Regions from separate parts of the Pseudomonas sp. P8_229 genome, predicted to be linked through region 1. Evidence: predicted binding sites of a transcription regulator. Region 1 holds the regulator's gene; each other region holds the start of a gene.
What was found. Region 1 encodes sigma-54, which starts transcription at its own class of promoters, with help from an activator protein. Its sites were predicted from a motif close to ANTGGCATNNANNTTGCTNT; they were not measured.
Positions count from the first base shown of each region.

Region 2: the regulator sigma-54 is predicted to act here: its motif matches at 2,795-2,814, upstream of QMK55_RS22430 (circularly permuted type 2 ATP-grasp protein).
Region 3: the regulator sigma-54 is predicted to act here: its motif matches at 3,331-3,350, upstream of glnA (glutamate--ammonia ligase).

Region 1 covers NZ_CP125378.1:4,009,691-4,015,603, forward strand. Annotated here, with positions in the region: gene rapZ (RNase adapter RapZ) at 1-267, opposite strand, end outside; gene ptsN (PTS IIA-like nitrogen regulatory protein PtsN) at 270-734, opposite strand; gene hpf (ribosome hibernation-promoting factor, HPF/YfiA family) at 747-1,055, opposite strand; gene QMK55_RS17960 (RNA polymerase factor sigma-54) at 1,129-2,622, opposite strand; gene lptB (LPS export ABC transporter ATP-binding protein) at 2,899-3,624, opposite strand; gene lptA (lipopolysaccharide transport periplasmic protein LptA) at 3,624-4,169, opposite strand; gene lptC (LPS export ABC transporter periplasmic protein LptC) at 4,156-4,728, opposite strand; gene QMK55_RS17980 (KdsC family phosphatase) at 4,737-5,261, opposite strand; gene QMK55_RS17985 (KpsF/GutQ family sugar-phosphate isomerase) at 5,261-5,913, opposite strand, start outside.
Region 2 covers NZ_CP125378.1:4,936,766-4,942,678, reverse strand. Annotated here, with positions in the region: gene QMK55_RS22440 (transglutaminase family protein) at 1-393, opposite strand, end outside; gene QMK55_RS22435 (alpha-E domain-containing protein) at 390-1,340, opposite strand; gene QMK55_RS22430 (circularly permuted type 2 ATP-grasp protein) at 1,353-2,762, opposite strand; gene QMK55_RS22425 (ribonuclease E inhibitor RraB) at 3,236-3,583, opposite strand; gene QMK55_RS22420 (hypothetical protein) at 3,796-4,029, opposite strand; gene speE (polyamine aminopropyltransferase) at 4,265-5,140, opposite strand; gene QMK55_RS22410 (PLDc N-terminal domain-containing protein) at 5,377-5,568, opposite strand; gene QMK55_RS22405 (hypothetical protein) at 5,640-5,913, opposite strand, start outside.
Region 3 covers NZ_CP125378.1:3,354,671-3,360,583, forward strand. Annotated here, with positions in the region: gene QMK55_RS15265 (DUF4124 domain-containing protein) at 1-254, opposite strand, end outside; gene QMK55_RS15270 (hypothetical protein) at 357-1,700, opposite strand; gene glnA (glutamate--ammonia ligase) at 1,830-3,236, opposite strand; gene thiI (tRNA uracil 4-sulfurtransferase ThiI) at 3,565-5,019, shown strand; gene typA (translational GTPase TypA) at 5,159-5,913, shown strand, end outside.

The DNA of each region.
Region 1 (5,913 bases):
ATAGAGCACATCGCACTGGATATGGCGGCTGCGGACTTCCTCCAAAAGCTCGGGGAAGCGCGACAAATGGCTTGGCAGGTTGCGGGCATCGATCGAGACGGCTACCAGCGGCTGGGCCAGCTCGGTGTGAACCAGAGCGCGCTCGGCCAATTCAGGCAGCAGGCCGGCCGGCAGGTTGTCGATGCAGTAGTAGCCGTTGTCCTCAAGGACATCCAGGGCGGTACTTTTACCCGAGCCGGAACGGCCGCTGACGATGATCAAACGCATGATTAATGACCGTTTTGCTCGCTCAGGACAACCTGATACAAGGCTTCGTTACTCGGTGCGCTGCGCAGTTTTTCGCGCACTTCCTTGCGATCGAGCATGCTGGCGATCTGGCGGAGTAATTCCAGGTGAGCATCGGTGGCCGCTTCCGGGACCAGCAGGACAAACAGCAGGTCAACCGGTGCGCCGTCGATTGCATCGAAATCGATGGGGGCGTCAAGGTGCATCAATGCGCTGATGGGCGCTTCGCAGCCTTTGAGACGACAGTGGGGAATGGCGATGCCGTTGCCGAAACCGGTAGAGCCGAGTTTTTCTCGGGCGATCAGCGCTTCGAAGACATCCTGCATCTCCAGATCCGGCACTTCGCGGGCGATCAGGTTGGCAATCTGTTCGAGGGCTTTCTTTTTACTGCCGCCCGGCACGTTCACCAGGGAACGGCCGGGGGTCAGGATACTTTCAAGTCGGATCATGGGTTGGGGGTGTTAACGACCTGTTGCGCCCTGGAGGAGGCTCTGGGTCTTTTCCTTATGCTTTTTGAGTTGGCGATCCAGCTTGTCGGTCAGTGAGTCGATCGCAGCATACATGTCGGTATCTTCTGCGTTGGCGACCACTTCGCTGCCGGGAATATGCAAGGTGGCTTCGATTTTCTGCTTCAGTTTTTCGACACACATCGTGACTTGCACGTTGGTGATCTTGTCGAAATGGCGCTCCAATCGTTCGAGTTTCTCGTTGATGTAGGTGCGCAGCGGTTCGGTCACTTCCAGTTGGTGTCCACTGATGTTGACTTGCATACAGCTTCTCCTTCGTTGCCAGTGCATAAAGCGGCAGGCTGGATAGCCTGCCACTGGAACGCTGTAACGTGGCTTACATCAACCGCTTGCGTTCGCTCGAAGGCGCGATCCCGAGGGATTCGCGGTACTTGGCGACGGTGCGGCGAGCCACCTGAATGCCTTGTGCCTCCAGTAAACCAGCGATTTTGCTGTCACTCAACGGCTTTTTCTGATTTTCCGCTGCAACCAGTTTTTTGATGATCGCGCGGATCGCCGTGGACGAGCATTCGCCGCCTTCGGAGGTGCTGACGTGGCTGGAGAAAAAGTATTTCAGCTCATAAATACCGCGTGGGGTATGCATGAATTTCTGCGTGGTCACCCGGGAAATCGTCGATTCGTGCATGCCCACCGCCTCGGCGATGTCGTGCAGGACCAACGGCTTCATGGCCTCGTCGCCATATTCCAGGAAGCCGCGCTGGTGCTCGACGATCTGGGTGGCCACCTTCATCAGGGTTTCATTGCGGCTTTGCAGGCTTTTGATGAACCAGCGCGCTTCCTGCAGCTGATTGCGCATGAAGGTGTTGTCGGCGCTGGTGTCGGCACGGCGAACGAAACCGGCGTACTGAGCGTTGACCCGCAGGCGCGGCACCGATTCCTGGTTCAGTTCGACCAGCCAGCGTTCGTTGTCCTTGCGCACAATGACGTCGGGGACCACGTACTCGGCTTCGGTCGATTCGATCTGCGAACCCGGGCGCGGGTTGAGGCTTTGTACCAGTTCGATGATCTGGCGCAGCTCATCTTCCTTGAGCTTCATGCGCCGCATCAGTTGGCTGTAGTCGCGGCTGCCGAGCAGGTCGATGTAATCGCTGACCAGACGCTTGGCTTCGTTCAGCCACGGGGTCTTGGCCGGCAGTTGGCGCAGTTGCAGCAGCAGGCATTCGCCGAGGTTGCGGGCGCCGATGCCGGCCGGTTCGAACTGCTGGATGCGGTGCAGGACGGCTTCGATCTCGTCCAGCTCGATGTCGAGCTCCGGATCAAAGGCGTCGAGAATTTCTTGGAGGGTTTCGTCGAGGTAGCCCTGATTGTTGATGCAGTCGATCAGGGTCACGGCGATCAGGCGGTCGGTGTCGGACATCGGCGCCAGGTTCAATTGCCACAACAGATGGCTTTGCAGGCTTTCCCCGGCGGAGGTGCGGGTGGTGAAGTCCCACTCGTCATCATCGCTGCTGGGCAGGCTGCTGGCGCTGGTCTGGTAGACGTCTTCCCAGGCGGTATCGACGGGCAATTCGTTGGGGATGCGCTCGTTCCATTCGCCATCCTCCAGGTTGTCCACCGTCGGTGCGGTTTCCTGATAGGAGGGTTCCTGAATTTCGGTGTTGGGTTTTTGTTCGGCGTTGTCGGCCAAAGGATCGGAGTTGTCGAAGTCGTCGCCTTCTTCCTGGCGTTCGAGCATCGGATTGGATTCCAGGGCCTCCTGGATTTCCTGTTGCAGGTCCAGGGTCGACAATTGGAGCAGGCGGATGGCCTGTTGCAGCTGCGGTGTCATCGTCAGCTGCTGGCCCATTCTCAAGACTAGCGATGGTTTCATGGCAGGGGCTTAACACCTTATTCGCCGGCGCACATGCGCCATCCACTACAGGGCGCCGAAGCGCCAAACTTAAGCAAATTATATGCCTGAAACTGAAGTGTTTGCCTAGAGCGCTGTAACAATAAAAGCTTATAAAACTTTGTTGACGTATCGCCTCAAAGCGCGGTGAACATCTTTGAGGCGTCGTGTTTGCCTAGAGCGCTGTAACAATAAAAGCGTATAAAACTTCACTTCAACGCTACAGCACTCTGCCGGCTGGTCGAACTCAATCGCGCTTTAGAGGCGGAACTCGTGGCCCAGGTACACTTCCTTGACCAGATCGTTGGCCAGGATAGTCGCGGAATCACCTTCGGCAATCAGTTGACCGTCGTTGACGATGTAGGCGGTTTCGCAGATATCCAGGGTCTCACGCACGTTGTGGTCGGTGATCAGTACGCCGATGCCCTTGGCCTTGAGGTGGTGGATGATCTGCTTGATATCGCCGACCGAGATCGGGTCGACACCGGCGAACGGTTCGTCGAGCAGGATGAATTTCGGTGCGGTGGCCAGGGCGCGGGCGATTTCCACGCGGCGGCGCTCACCACCGGACAAACTCATGCCGAGGTTGTCGCGGATGTGGCTGATGTGGAATTCCTGCAGCAGGCTTTCCAGCTCCTTGCGACGACCGGCCTTGTCGAGTTCTTGACGGGTCTCGAGGATGGCCATGATGTTGTCGGCCACCGACAGCTTGCGGAAGATCGACGCTTCTTGCGGCAGATAGCCGATACCGGCCTTGGCGCGACCGTGCATTGGCTGATGGCTGACGTCCAGATCATCGATCAGCACGCGGCCCTGATCGGCCTGCACCAGGCCGACGATCATGTAGAAGCACGTGGTCTTGCCGGCACCGTTCGGGCCGAGCAGGCCGACGATCTGGCCGCTGTCGATCGACAGGCTGACGTCACGCACAACCTGGCGGCTTTTATAGGCCTTGGCCAGGTGCTGGGCTTTCAGAGTTGCCATTACTGGGCCTTCTCGTCGGTTTTCTTCTTCGGCTGGATCACCATGTCGATGCGCGGGCGCGTCTCGGTGACTTTATTGCCGGTAGCGCGGCCGGCGCTGGCCAGTTTTCTCACTGTGTCGTAGACAATTTTCTCGCCCAGGGTGGTGTTGTTGTCCTTGTCGACAACCTTGGCCTTGTCGATCAGCACGACACGGTTTTGCGCGGCGTGGTACTGGATCGTCACGCCCCAGCCCTGTACAGGCTTGGTGTCACCCTGGGTCTGCAGTTGCTCGAAGTAGGCAAGGTTGCCCACCGAGGTCACCACGTCGATGTCGCCGGTCGGGGTGCGGGTGATGGTGACCGTGTTGCCTTTAACGATCATCGAACCCTGGGTGATGATCACATCACCTTTATAGGTGGCGATGCCGTTCTTGTCGTCCAGTTGGGCGTCGTCGGCCTGGATGCGGATAGGTTGCTGCTGATCGTTCGGCAGAGCCCAGGCGCTCACGCTTCCCAGTGCTGCGCCCAGACTGAGCAAAATAGGGAGGGTTTTAACGAGCCTCATACTGTCCTCTTACGTTCGATTGCAGGTGTATCCTGCTTTCCTTCAAATACGCCTTCATTCCCACGCCAGTCGATACACCGCCAGCGCCGTCGATTCTAACGGGTTGCTCGGTCTGCGCATATTGCTGCTGAGGGAACACCGTCATGCGTGTGCTGGTGATCAGGGTGTCGCGGTTTTTTTCATCGGTGCGCTTGATACGTACCGAGTCGATCAGTTCTACCTGAGTTCCGTCAGGGTTCACTTCGCCGCGCTCGCTGGTCACGTGCCACGGAAACTCGGTGCCGCGGAACATGTTCAGATCAGGTTTGGTGACCAGGGTCACGTCCGTCGCTTTCAGGTGCTCGGCCTTGTCGGACGTCATCTCGTACTGCAGCTTGCCGTCCGGCAGATATTGCAGGGTATGCGTATTGGTCGCGTACCAGTCGATGGCCGTGTCTTCAACCTTGACCGGGGGTTTGTCGAGGAAGCGTTCCGGGCTGATGTTCCAGTAGCCGACCGCTGCAAACATTGCAGCGATGCAGCCGAACAGCAGGAAGTTGCGAAATTTTTTGCTAAACATGGCTTGGCTCACAGGTACGCGGCGTTGGCCGCATCGAGGCGGCCCTGGGCGCGCAGGATCAATTCGCAGAATTCGCGGGCGGCACCTTCGCCACCTCGGGCCCGAGTGACGCCATGGGCGTGCTCGCGCACGAAGTCGGCGGCATTGGCGACGGCCATGCCCAGACCTACGCGGCGGATCACCGGCAGGTCAGGCAGGTCGTCACCGAGGTAGGCGACCTGTTCATAGCTTAGGCCCAGTTGCTGCAGAAGACCGTCCAGAACCACCAATTTGTCTTCGCGGCCCTGAAACAGGTGCGGGATGCCGAGGTTCTTCGCCCGGCGCTCGACCACTGGAGTCTTGCGGCCGCTGATGATGGCGGTTTCGACGCCGGCGTTCATCAGCATTTTGATGCCTTGGCCGTCGAGGGTGTTGAACGTCTTGAATTCGCTGCCGTCTTCAAGGAAGTACAGGCGCCCGTCGGTGAGCACACCGTCAACGTCGAACACTGCCAGTTTGATCGCTTTGCCGCGCTGCAGCAGATCGGTCGTCATTACATCACTCCTGCACGCAGCAGATCGGAGAGGTTGAAGGCGCCGATCGGGCGATCTTCTTCGTCCACGACAACCAGTGCGTTGATTCGGTGGTCTTCCATGATTTTCAGCGCTTCGGCAGCGAGCATCTCCGGCCGTGCAGTCTTGCCGTGTGCGGTCATGACCTGGTCGATGGTGGCGCTACGGATGTCGATGCTGCGATCCAGCGTGCGACGCAAATCTCCGTCGGTGAAGATCCCGGCCAGTTTGCCGTCGGCTTCAAGGATCGCGGTCATGCCCAGGCCCTTGCGGGTCATTTCCATGAGTGCGTCCTTGAGCAGGGTGCCGCGCTGTACTTGCGGCAACTCCTGGCCGGCGTGCATGACGTTTTCCACTTTCAGCAGCAGGCGTCGGCCCAGTGCGCCGCCCGGGTGGGAAAATGCGAAATCTTCAGCGGTGAAGCCACGGGCTTCCAGCAGCGCCACGGCCAGGGCGTCGCCCATGACCAGCGCAGCGGTTGTCGAGGAAGTCGGCGCCAGATTCAGTGGGCAGGCTTCGTGCTCGACATGCACGTTGAGGTTGACTTCGGCGGCCTTGGCCAGCGGCGACTGCGGGTTGCCAGTCAGGCTGATCAGCTGGATGCCCAGGCGTTTGATCAGTGGCAGCAGGGTGA
Region 2 (5,913 bases), 930 kb from region 1:
GTGCATCAAATCAATCAGCGCAGTGCGATCACGGCGCTGCTTGCAGGATTTGTCGGCAAATGCGCGCAACGCCTCGTCGGCCTCGGTCAGGCGGGTGAAGCGCAGGAACGGCAGCGCCGACTGACTTTCATGCTCGGCCTCGCGCAATTCGTCGATGTCGACCTGGCCGCGGGCGCCGATGATGATCGCTTCGTGCGGCTCGTCCATGGTCAGCACATGCAGGATGTTGCCGAACGGATCGAGCTGGGCGCGCACCGGGCGCGGCAGGTCGAGCTGCCAGCTCAACACGTGCTGACGCTCGCTGTCATGCGGGGTCAGGCGCAGATACTGGATGCTCGCCCGCACCTGATCTTCATAGTGATAGGTGGTCTCGTGGCTTATGGAAAGTCTCATGCAGCCTCCAGGTATGAACGGTGAATGGCGTTGCCCAACTGGCGCACCAGCGGGATGAATTCGGTGAGCCAGGCGTGCAGGCCTTCGGCGAGGATTTCGTTGATCCCGGTGTAACGCAGACGCGCATCCATTTCAGCGGCCAGGCGCTGCGCGGGACGACCGTTGGCCCCTGGCAGTTGCGCGAGGATCTGGTCGATTTCCTCGGTGCAGGCACGCAGCGAACGCGGCACGTCGGCGCGCAACAGCAGCAGTTCGGCGACATGCCGGGCACCGGGGGCGTCACGGTAGATCTCGGTGTAGGCCTCGAACGATGACAGGGCCCGCAGCAGCGCACTCCATTGGTAATAGGCGTGAGCGGTGCCGTCACTGACCGCTTCGGCCTGATCGCCGGCCATTTCATAGCGCGCATCGAGCAGTCGCAGCGTGTTGTCCGCGCGCTCGATGAAGGTGCCGAGGCGAATGAAGCGAAACGCATCGTTGCGCATGATGGTGCCGTAGGACGCGCCACGGAACAGGTGCGAGCGCTCCTTGATCCACTCGCAGAAGCGGCTCATGCCGTAGCGGCTGAGGCCCTGCTCGGCGATCCCGCGAATCTCCAGCCACGTGGCGTTGATGTTCTCCCACATGTCCGCCGTGATCCGCCCGCGCACCGCATGCGCACTGGCCCGCGCCGCGCCGAGGCAGCTGTAGATGCTCGCCGGGTTGGCCGCATCGAGGGCGAAAAAGTGCAGCAGGCGTTCGGCGTGCAGCTCGCCGTGACGCTCCAGGTAATCGTCGAGGGTGCCGGTGATCAACAGCGGCATGGCCAGTTCGTGCAGACCGTCGCCGCGACCGTCCTGCGGCATCAGCGACAGCGAATAGCTGACATCGAGCATCCGCGCGAGGTTTTCCGCTCGCTCCAGGTAACGCGACATCCAGTACAGATCCGAGGCAGTTCTACTTAACATGGCAAGCTTCCTTCAATCCTCGACCACCCAGGTGTCCTTGGTTCCGCCGCCCTGGGAGGAGTTCACCACCAAGGAGCCTTCACGCAGAGCAACACGGGTCAAACCGCCGGGTACCACCCGGGTTTCACGTCCGGACAAGACAAACGGACGCAGGTCGATATGGCGCGGCGCAATGCCGTTTTCGACAAAGGTCGGGCAGGTCGACAGCGAGAGCGTCGGCTGCGCGATGTATGCATGGGGCTTGGCTTTGATCCGCTCGCGGAACGCATCGATTTCCGCGGTCGTCGCCGCCGGCCCCACGAGCATTCCGTAACCGCCGGAGCCTTGGGTTTCCTTGACCACCAGATCCGGAAGATTGGCCAGCACGTGGGACAGTTCCGAGGGGTTGCGGCACTGCCAGGTCGGCACGTTTTTCAGGATCGGTTCTTCGTCGAGGTAGAAACGGATCATCTCGGTGACAAACGGGTACACCGATTTGTCGTCCGCCACTCCCGTGCCAATGGCATTGGCCAGCACCACGTTACCGGAGCGGTAAGACGACAGCAGCCCCGGCACACCAAGCATTGAATCCGGGTTGAACGCCAGCGGATCGAGGAACGCGTCGTCGAGCCGACGGTAGATCACGTCCACCGCTTTCGGGCCGTCGGTGGTGCGCATGAAGACTTTGTCGTCACGCACGAACAGGTCCGCGCCTTCGACCAGCTCAACGCCCATTTCCCTGGCGAGAAACGCGTGTTCGAAAAAGGCACTGTTGAAGCGCCCCGGCGTCAGCACCACCACGCTTGGGTCGTCAATCGGGCTGGAGCTTTTCAGGGTGTCGAGCAACAGGTTGGGATAGTGATCGATGGGAGCGATGCGTTGCGCGGCGAACAGCTCCGGGAACAGGCGCATCATCATCTTGCGGTCTTCGAGCATGTAGCTGACGCCGCTCGGCGTGCGCAGGTTGTCTTCGAGCACGTAATACGTGCCGTCGCCATCGCGCACCAGATCGACGCCGGAGATGTGCGAATAGATATCGCGGTGCAGATCCAGACCTTGCATCGCCAACTGGTATTGCTCGTTGGCCAGCACCTGTTCGGCGGGGATGATCCCGGCCTTGATGATGCGCTGCTCGTGATAGAGGTCGGCGAGGAACATGTTCAACGCCTTGACCCGCTGGATGCAGCCGCGCTCGACAATCCGCCACTCACTGGCGGGAATGCTGCGCGGAATGGTGTCGAAAGGAATCAGGCGCTCGGTGCCCTGCTCGTCCCCATAGAGCGTGAAGGTGATGCCGGCCCGGTGGAACAGCAGATCGGCCTCGCGTCGCCGTTGTGCCAGCAACTCGTCAGGCGTGTCGGCCAGCCAGCGGGCGAACTCCCGGTAATGCGGGCGAACCTGGCCGCCGGCATCGTACATTTCATCAAAATAGGTGCGGATCATGCCGTACTCCTTGTCACCCGGACCTACAGGCCTTCGCAAGGCCCGTGCCATCGGCATAAACGCTTTGATTTCAATCGGTTGGATAATCACGTCAGCAGCACCGCACCATTCCTGTGCGGCAAATGCCCCAACCTGATCGCCCCCGCCTCATTGCGACGCAGTGCAGTCGCCTATCACCAGCATAGTCAGAGTTGATTTCACTGCTCGCGCCGGGCTGCGGATAATCGGCGCATCCGCTGGAAACTTCCCCGCTGAAGGCTTCAGCCCAACTGATCCGGACTGCCAGCGCAGTCCCCGCAGGCCGTAACCCTGACCGGTTTCCTCTCCTTATCGGTCTTCCCTTTAGCCACCCTCTGCGGTGGCTTTTTTTTGCCCGGGATTCTTGTTTCAGGGTTTTGCCACGGGCTGTTCGGGGCCAGAAACGACAACGGCCGACCCGAAGGTCAGCCGTTGCTGTTAATCGTTGCGATGAGTCAGTTCAGACGATGGCGGTTGCGCACCTCCTGCTTCACGCCCCAGCCTTCGATGATGCCGCCCAGCGGTTCGACCACGGCAGAGAAACCCTGCTCGAAGTCGCCAATGTCGTCATAGGTTGCGTACATCACTTTGCTCAATTCCAGTGACCAGGCGCCATCGTCGCGCGCACTGACCTGGGCATTGATGGATTCACCGCGAAATTTGCCTGCTGCTCTGCGCGCCCGCTCCTCGTCCGGGAAAATGGCGTAGAACTCGATGGGATGGAATCGGGAAAAATCGAAACCGCCTTCTTTCATGCGGCGCAGTACATTGCTGCTGATGTCTTCTTGATAGGCTGTGCTCATGAATCGTCCCCCTCGGATAGATGGATAGACTTTCCGTATTCCCGCCCCGGGCCTTACAGGCCAAAGCACATCGGCAAACGGGTTGCCGGCGGGAAACAAGCATGTAGCTGACAAGACCAGACCTTAGCGATTCATTCGCTGATCTCGCTTGCAGAGTAGCCCCAAGACAGAGGCGCTGCCAAGGCCTGGTGCGTCGGGTGACAAGAAGAATTTCAGATTGGAGTGATGCTGCGGATTTCGATGCTGTTCTGGGATTTCAGGCTTTTCACCCCGGCATCGGCAGTGCGGCCTTCCAGATCGTTCATATCCAGTTCGGCGGCCACGGGCAGGAGCCGTTCCTTGATCAGGCGTGCGGCCTCGTCATCACTGGGGCATTCCGCGCGTTCGAACACCTCATCGACAATTTCACCATGATCGTCCACGAAAGTGACTTTCCACTTTTGCATCGGTGCCTCCTCGATCAAACCCGCAAATGGGCTTACTACTATCTCGACTTTAGACGCCGAGGGTTGGTTCAAAAGGATTACAGCGCGTGAACATGAAAAAAATGACATCTGATGTTCTGGCAAGCAAAAGTGGGAGCGAGCCTGCTCGCGAAGGCGGTTTATCATTCAACAAATATGTTGGCTGACAGGCCGCTTTCGCGAGCAGGCTCGCTCCCACAGGGGTTTTGCAGTGTTTTTAGTCGTTGCTTGGCTTGTTGATCGCCTGCAGCACGTACTGTGGCAACGCGAACGCACCGATGTGGATTTCCGGGTTGTAGTAGCGGGTGACGATGCCGCTGCCGATGAAGCGCTGTTGCAGGGTTTCACGGCTCAGCTTGCGGTAGGCCGGGTTGGTCGAACCCCAGGCGAAGGTCATCGAACCACCGATGTAGGTCGGCACGGCCGCCTGGTAGAAGTGCCAGTCCGGAAACAGGCTCTTCAGGCGACCAGCGGTGGTTTTGACTTCATCGATCTGCATGAACGGCGTGCCGTTCTGGGTCACGAGGATGCCGCCGTCGTTCAGGCAGCGATGGCAAGCCTGGTAGAAGTTTTCCGAGAACAACACTTCGCCCGGGCCGATCGGATCGGTGGAATCGGAGATGATCACGTCGAACTTTTCAGTGGTGGTGGCGACGAAACGCATGCCGTCGTCGATCACCAGATTCAGGCGTGGGTCATCGTAGGCGCCCTTGGAATGGTTCGGCAGAAATTCCTTGCACATGTCGACCACGGTGCCGTCGATCTCGACCATGGTGATGTGCTCGACACCCGCGTGCTTGGTCACTTCGCGCAGCATGCCGCCGTCACCGCCACCGATGATCAGCACGCGCTTGGCGGTGCCGTGGGCGAGGATCGGCACGTGGGTAAGCATCTCGTGGTAGATGAATTCATCGGCTTCGGTGGTCTGGATCACGCCGTCCAGCGCCATCACCCGGCCCATGCGCGGGTTCTGGAAGATCACCAGATGCTGGTGTTCGGTGCGCACTTCGTGCAGCAGTTTTTCCATGCGAAAACGCTGGCCGTAGCCTTCGTAGAGGGTTTCCAGGTATTCGCTGGTCTTGGTGACGGTCATGGTCAAGTGCTCCGATGAATGCGCAGGCGTCGATCGTGGGGACGATTGCCCGGGAAAGGCGCGCATTCTACGTTGCCGAAGATGACAGGTCGAACCTCAGTTCATCGGCCAGCCACAATCCCTTGTAGGAGTGAGCCTGCTCGCGATAGCGCTCTTTCAGTCACAGGCTCAGTGACTGTGGAATAGCTATCGCGAGCAGGCTCACTCCTACAAAGGGTATTGCGGTGTTCTCAGGATCAGATCCGCACGTTGCCGCGTGGCCCGGCGATCGCCCAGATGATCAGGCCCAGCACCGGCAGGAGGATGATCAGCAGGACCCAGAGGATTTTCATCCCGGTCTCGGCGCCGCTTTTCAGCACGTTGATGATGGCCCAGATGTCGAGGGCAAGAATGATCAGGCCGATCAGACCATTGAACGTGGAACCCATGGTGTCGCTCCAGAATAGTGGCATGCACTTTTAGGATAGACGGTCGCGCGCAGGGTTCCCTTTTATTGCGCTCAGACGTGAACGGCGACCTTCAGGGCTTCCAGCGACGGCGCAGCAGCGATGCCGACCTGGGCGCACAATTCCAGCACCCGTGGCACGTCGTTGCCGTAGACCAGCACCACTTGCAGCTCGTCGTCGAGCAACTGGCTGAAGTTCATCAGCGTGTAACCGCCGTTTTCCTTGTTCAGGCTGCTCATCTGCACCTGGATGCGGTTGAGTGCAGTCAGCGCTTCGGTCTTGGCCAGTTGTTTTGGCTTGAGGTTGAAATCGATGCCCGGGCCGAAC
Region 3 (5,913 bases), 660 kb from region 1:
GGCAGGCCGGTCAGTTCCAGCACTTCATAAGCGCTGCGTGACGCTGGGCGACTGTCCGTACTGGAGGGCGCCGGCGCGCTCGGTGCCTGTGGCTCGACGCTGTTGAGCGGCGGCAGTTCCAGCGGCTGCGCCTGCACACCGTCCGGCGAATGATCGCTGTAGACCGTGTTGCCGTTGGCGTCGGTGTACTTGTAGATCTGCGCGGCGGCGGGCAGGGCAATCACCAGTAGCAGGAATAGAAAACCACGACCCATGGATTCGACCGATCAACAATGAGATTGGCTTGCAGCATAGGCCAGGGGCGGCGGTAAGCCCAACCGGGATAACATCCGCTCACACAAACCATCCCCGGATTTTTATCGTGAAGCGCCCGACTCAAACAGGCTCTCACGCACGCCGGACAGGACGCCAGCCTTGTAATGCTCGATGTAGGTCAAAACGCCATTGGCGTCGGTATCGCGCAGCTCGCCTTCCTTTTTTCCGGCGACGAAGCTCACGGTCTGGATGTGGCCGTTCTCGGCCTTGAGTGTCCATGGGCCGCTTTGCAGGTCGTCGGTGTAGTTGCCGGTACCTGTTTTGGTTGTCCACAGGCCTTGGCGCTTGTCGTCGATATAACTGCCGCGCTCGGTAACGCCGGCGATGGTCAGTTCGCTCGGGCCGTTGAGTTGGCCATGGGCATAGGTCTGGAATCCGGTGGCGACCCATTCCATTTCGTCGTAGTTGGAAAGCTGCCAATGGCCCTCGCGCAAATCATTGTGGTACTCGCCGTCCAGCGTTTGCCCGTCCTGGTAAAGGCTCCATTGCCCCTCCCGTTTACCGTCTGCGAAATGACCGGACTCAGAATATTTCTCGTCTTTGGCGGTAGACCACGGACCGATACGCACGCCCTGTTTGTAGGCACCTTGGGCTGAGATCGATTCAGAATCATAAGACACCGACTGGCCATCTTCACCGCCAGTGAATTTCGCCGGTTCGGTTTCCCAGGCGATACGTCTGACCCGATAGTTGTACAGCGTGCGGTTACCTTCGACGAGTGTGGCGTCGAGCCAGCGCCAGAAGGTAACGGTGAGAAAGCGTCCGTCTTTTTCCTGATAGGTCTTCTTGAAAAAATACGGTTCGTCCTCTGGCGTTGGGTCGCTCAGCGGGTCGTAGTACTGGCCGTAATAGCTCACCAGATCGCCTTGGCTTAAATCGAGCTGGTCGAACTCGGGCACGCCGGACTCTTCATAGTAAAGGCGATAGTTGAGCGGTGTGATTCGGCTCAGGGCTTTCTTGATGGTCGGTGCATCGAGGCGTTTCTGGCCTTCGGTGATGCGATCCAGCGCCGGCTGCAGGCGCGTGACACGGCTGTAGAGGTGATCGTAGGCGTCGTATTTGTAGGCGTAGACCTTGTAGCGATCGTTTTGCCGGAACAGCACGAAGCGGGTCGGATCCTCGCTGTCGAGTGACATGAGAAATACCGATTCGATCGAAGCCTGGCCGAAGTCATCCAGCAGTTGCGGGTTTGCCTCGGGCGTGTTGCAAACGCAGTAGTAACCTTTCACACCGCTGGCTTCTTTGATAAATGCCAGGGTGGCCGAGCTCTCCTGCATTCCCTGAATCAGTGGATGAGCCAGCGGCTTGTTTTCATAAAACTCGGCTGCGTTCAGAGTCTGGCTGGCGAGGCCGGCTATCAGGGGCAGCGCCCATAACCACTTCATGCGAATCCCTTCGTCAAGGCGCCGGTAACGGGCGCAGAGGCGGCGGATTATCCATGGATGAGCGCGCACAAAAAAGGCCTCCCGAAGGAGGCCTCTTTTTGTCACGCCGCGTGCCGCAGCGCTACCGGATCAGCAGCTGTAGTACAGCTCATATTCCAGTGGGTGTACGAAGGTGCGAACCTTGATTTCTTCTTCGGATTTCAGCGCGATGTAAGCGTCGATGAAGTCGTCGGAGAACACGCCGCCCTTGGTCAGGAACGCACGGCCCTTGTCCAGCTCTTCCAGGGCTTCTTTCAGGCTGCCGCAAACTTGTGGGATCTCTTTCGCCTCTTCAGGCGGCAGGTCGTACAGGTTTTTGTCAGCGGCATCGCCTGGGTGGATCTTGTTCTGGATACCGTCCAGGCCGGCCATCAGCAGTGCTGCGAAAGCCAGGTACGGGTTGGCAGCCGGATCCGGGAAACGTGCTTCGATACGACGGCCGCGTGGGCTGTTGACGTAAGGAATACGGATCGAGGCGGAACGGTTGCGAGCCGAGTAGGCCAGCATGACCGGAGCTTCGAAACCTGGCACCAGACGCTTGTAGGAGTTGGTGGCCGGGTTGGTGAAGCCGTTCAGCGCCTTACCGTGCTTGATGATACCGCCGATGAAGTACAGGGCGGTTTCGGACAGGCCGGCATAGCCTTCGCCAGCGAAGGTGTTCTTGCCGTCTTTGGCGATGGACATGTGCACGTGCATGCCCGAGCCGTTGTCGCCGTACAGTGGCTTCGGCATGAAGGTCGCGGTGCGGCCGTAAGCGTCGGCAACGTTGTGTACAACGTATTTCAGAGTCTGAACTTCGTCAGCTTTCTTCACCAGGGTGTTGAACTTGACACCAATTTCGTTCTGACCGGCAGTCGCCACTTCGTGGTGGTGAACTTCAACGGTCTGGCCCATTTCTTCCAGTGCGTTGCACATGGCAGTACGGATTTCGTGGTCGTGGTCGAACGGCGGAACCGGGAAGTAGCCGCCTTTGATACCAGGGCGGTGGCCTTTGTTGCCGCCTTCGATGTCCTGGTCGGACATCCACGAACCTTGTTCGGAGTAGATCTTGAACATCGAGCCGGAGATATCCGACTTGAACTTCACTTCGTCGAAGATGAAGAATTCTGGTTCTGGACCGGCGAAGACGGTGTCACCGATACCGGTGGTCTTCAGGTATTCCTCGGCACGGTGAGCGATGGCGCGCGGGTCGCGATCGTAACCTTGCATGGTCGACGGTTCGATGATGTCGCAGACCAGAATCAGGGTCGCGTCTTCGGTGAACGGGTCGAGAACGGCAGTATCGTCGTCCGGCAGCAGGATCATGTCGGAGGCTTCGATGCCTTTCCAGCCAGCGATGGAGGAACCGTCGAACATCTTGCCGACTTCGAAGAAGTCGTCTTCCAGCGCATCGCGAGCCGGCATGGTCACGTGGTGCTGAGTGCCTTTGGTGTCCGTGAAGCGCAGATCAATCCACTTGACGTCATGATCTTTGATGAGTTGAACCGACTTCGACATAGTGTCCTCCGGGTGGCTTAGGGCTTGGTAGTGGATGCCCTTAATATGGGTGATGCCGGCGCAGATACTCTGCCAAGGCAACCTGCCTCACAAGGGAGCAAATTGCATGCCAGTGCCCCACCATGGGTTTTTTGCCCCAAATTCACGCTGGCAGCGGTGCAAAGCGCAATAAAGGGGAAAATCTCGCCCCTTAATGTAGCGTGCAAATCTGAAAATGACCCGTTTTGGTGCATGCGAAACCTTCTGCATATTAACTGGTTAAACCTTGAGCAATTTCCGCTATAATCCGCGCCCCCCTTTTTCGGCTGGCCCTGCGCGCGCTGTTTTCATGAAACTAATCGTAAAAGTCTTCCCCGAGATCACCATCAAAAGCCGCCCTGTCCGGATGCGTTTCATCCGCCAGTTGGCCAAGAACATCCGCGCTGTGCTCCGCGATCTGGACCCGGCCGTGGTGGTGAACGGTGTGTGGGACAATCTCGAGCTGGAAACCCGCGTTACCGACCCCAAAGCCTTGAAAGAGATGGGCGAACGCCTGATCTGCACGCCGGGCATTGCGCATTTTCTGCAGATCGACGAGTACCCGCTGGGCGACTTCGACGACATCACCGAGAAGTGCAAACAGCACTACGGCGATGAGCTGGCCGGGAAGATTTTCTCGGTGCGCTGCAAGCGTGCGGGCAAGCATCCGTTCAGCTCGATGGACGTTGAAAAATACGTCGGCAGCAAGCTGCGTCGCGAGTGCGGGGCGGCCGGTATCGACCTCAAAGCGCCGGAAATCGAAGTTCGCATCGAAGTTCGCGACCAACGGTTGTTTGTCATCCACGGCCAGCACAACGGCATCGGCGGTTACCCGCTCGGCGCCCTGGAGCAGACGCTGGTATTGATGTCCGGCGGCTTTGACTCGACGGTTGCCGCCTACCAGATCATGCGCCGCGGCCTGATGGCGCATTTCTGCTTCTTCAATCTGGGCGGTCGTGCCCATGAATTGGGCGTGATGGAAGTCGCGCATTTCATCTGGAAGAAGTACGGCAGCTCGCAACGCGTGCTATTTGTCAGTGTTCCGTTCGAAGAAGTGTTGGGCGAAATTCTCGGCAAAGTCGATAACAGTCATATGGGCGTCGTATTGAAGCGTATGATGTTGCGCGCGTCCTCCGCCATTGCCGACCGCCTGCACATCGATGCACTGGTGACCGGCGAAGCGATCTCCCAGGTGTCGAGCCAGACCTTGCCGAACCTGTCGGTGATCGACTGCGTGACCGACAAGTTGGTCCTGCGCCCGCTGATCGTCGCGCACAAACAGGACATCATCGACACGGCCAACGAGATCGGCACCGCCGATTTCGCCCGGCACATGCCGGAATACTGCGGGGTCATTTCGGTTAATCCGAAGACCGCCGCCAAACGCTACCGCGTTGAGCACGAAGAGAAAGAATTCGACATGGCGGTCCTCGAGCGTGCGCTCGAAAACGCCAAACTGGTGCCGATCGATCGAGTGATTGACGAATTGGGCCAGGACTTGCAGATCGAAGAAGTCGGCGAAGCGCTGGCTGGTCAGATCGTCATCGACATCCGTCACCCGGATGCGGCCGAGGATGACCCGCTGGAACTCGCCGGCATAGAAGTACAGACGATGCCGTTCTACGCAGTGAACGCTCGTTTCAAGGAGCTGGATCCGACTCGCCAGTACCTGCTGTATTGCGACAAAGGCGTGATGAGTCGCCTGCATGCTCACCATTTGCTCAGTGAGGGGCATGCCAATGTGCGCGTTTATCGACCGAGCTAAGTGCCCGGGGCTGTTTGCCTGTGGCCTGCGTCACCGGCCCCCCGACACCGCCGTCAAGCTGTAACGGCCATGCCGGACACTACTGTTAATCGCTGCCAAGACTTGTCAGCAAACCGAATCCTCTGATCGAGATACACAAGTGATCGAAAATCTACGTAACATCGCCATCATTGCCCACGTTGACCATGGTAAGACCACCCTGGTAGACAAACTCCTGCGTCAATCCGGCACCCTGGAGCGCAACGAGCTCAACGACGAGCGCGTGATGGACTCCAACGACCAGGAAAAAGAGCGCGGTATTACCATTCTGGCGAAAAACACCGCCATCAACTGGAACGGCTACCACATCAACATCGTGGACACCCCGGGCCACGCCGACTTCGGCGGCGAAGTTGAACGCGTAATGTCGATGGTTGACTCCGTTCTGCTGCTGGTTGACGCTCAAGACGGCCCTATGCCGCAAACCCGTTTCGTGACCAAGAAGGCTTTCGAAGCCGGCCTGCGTCCAATCGTGGTGATCAACAAGGTTGACCGTCCAGGCGCGCGTCCGGACTGGGTTCTGGACCAGATCTTCGACCTGTTCGACAACCTCGGTGCGACCGAAGAACAACTGGACTTCCAGGTTGTTTACGCCTCGGCCCTGAACGGCATCGCCGGTCTGGATCACACCGCCATGGCTGAAGACATGACCCCGCTGTACCAAGCGGTAGTCGACCACGTTCCGCCTCCGGCTGTTGACCGTGACGGCGCGTTCCAGATGCAGATCTCCGCTCTGGACTACAACAGCTTCCTGGGTGTTATCGGCGTTGGCCGTATCGCTCGTGGCCGCGTCAAGCCGAACACCCCGGTTGTGGCTATCGGTGCCGACGGCAAGCGTCGCAACGGCCGTATCCT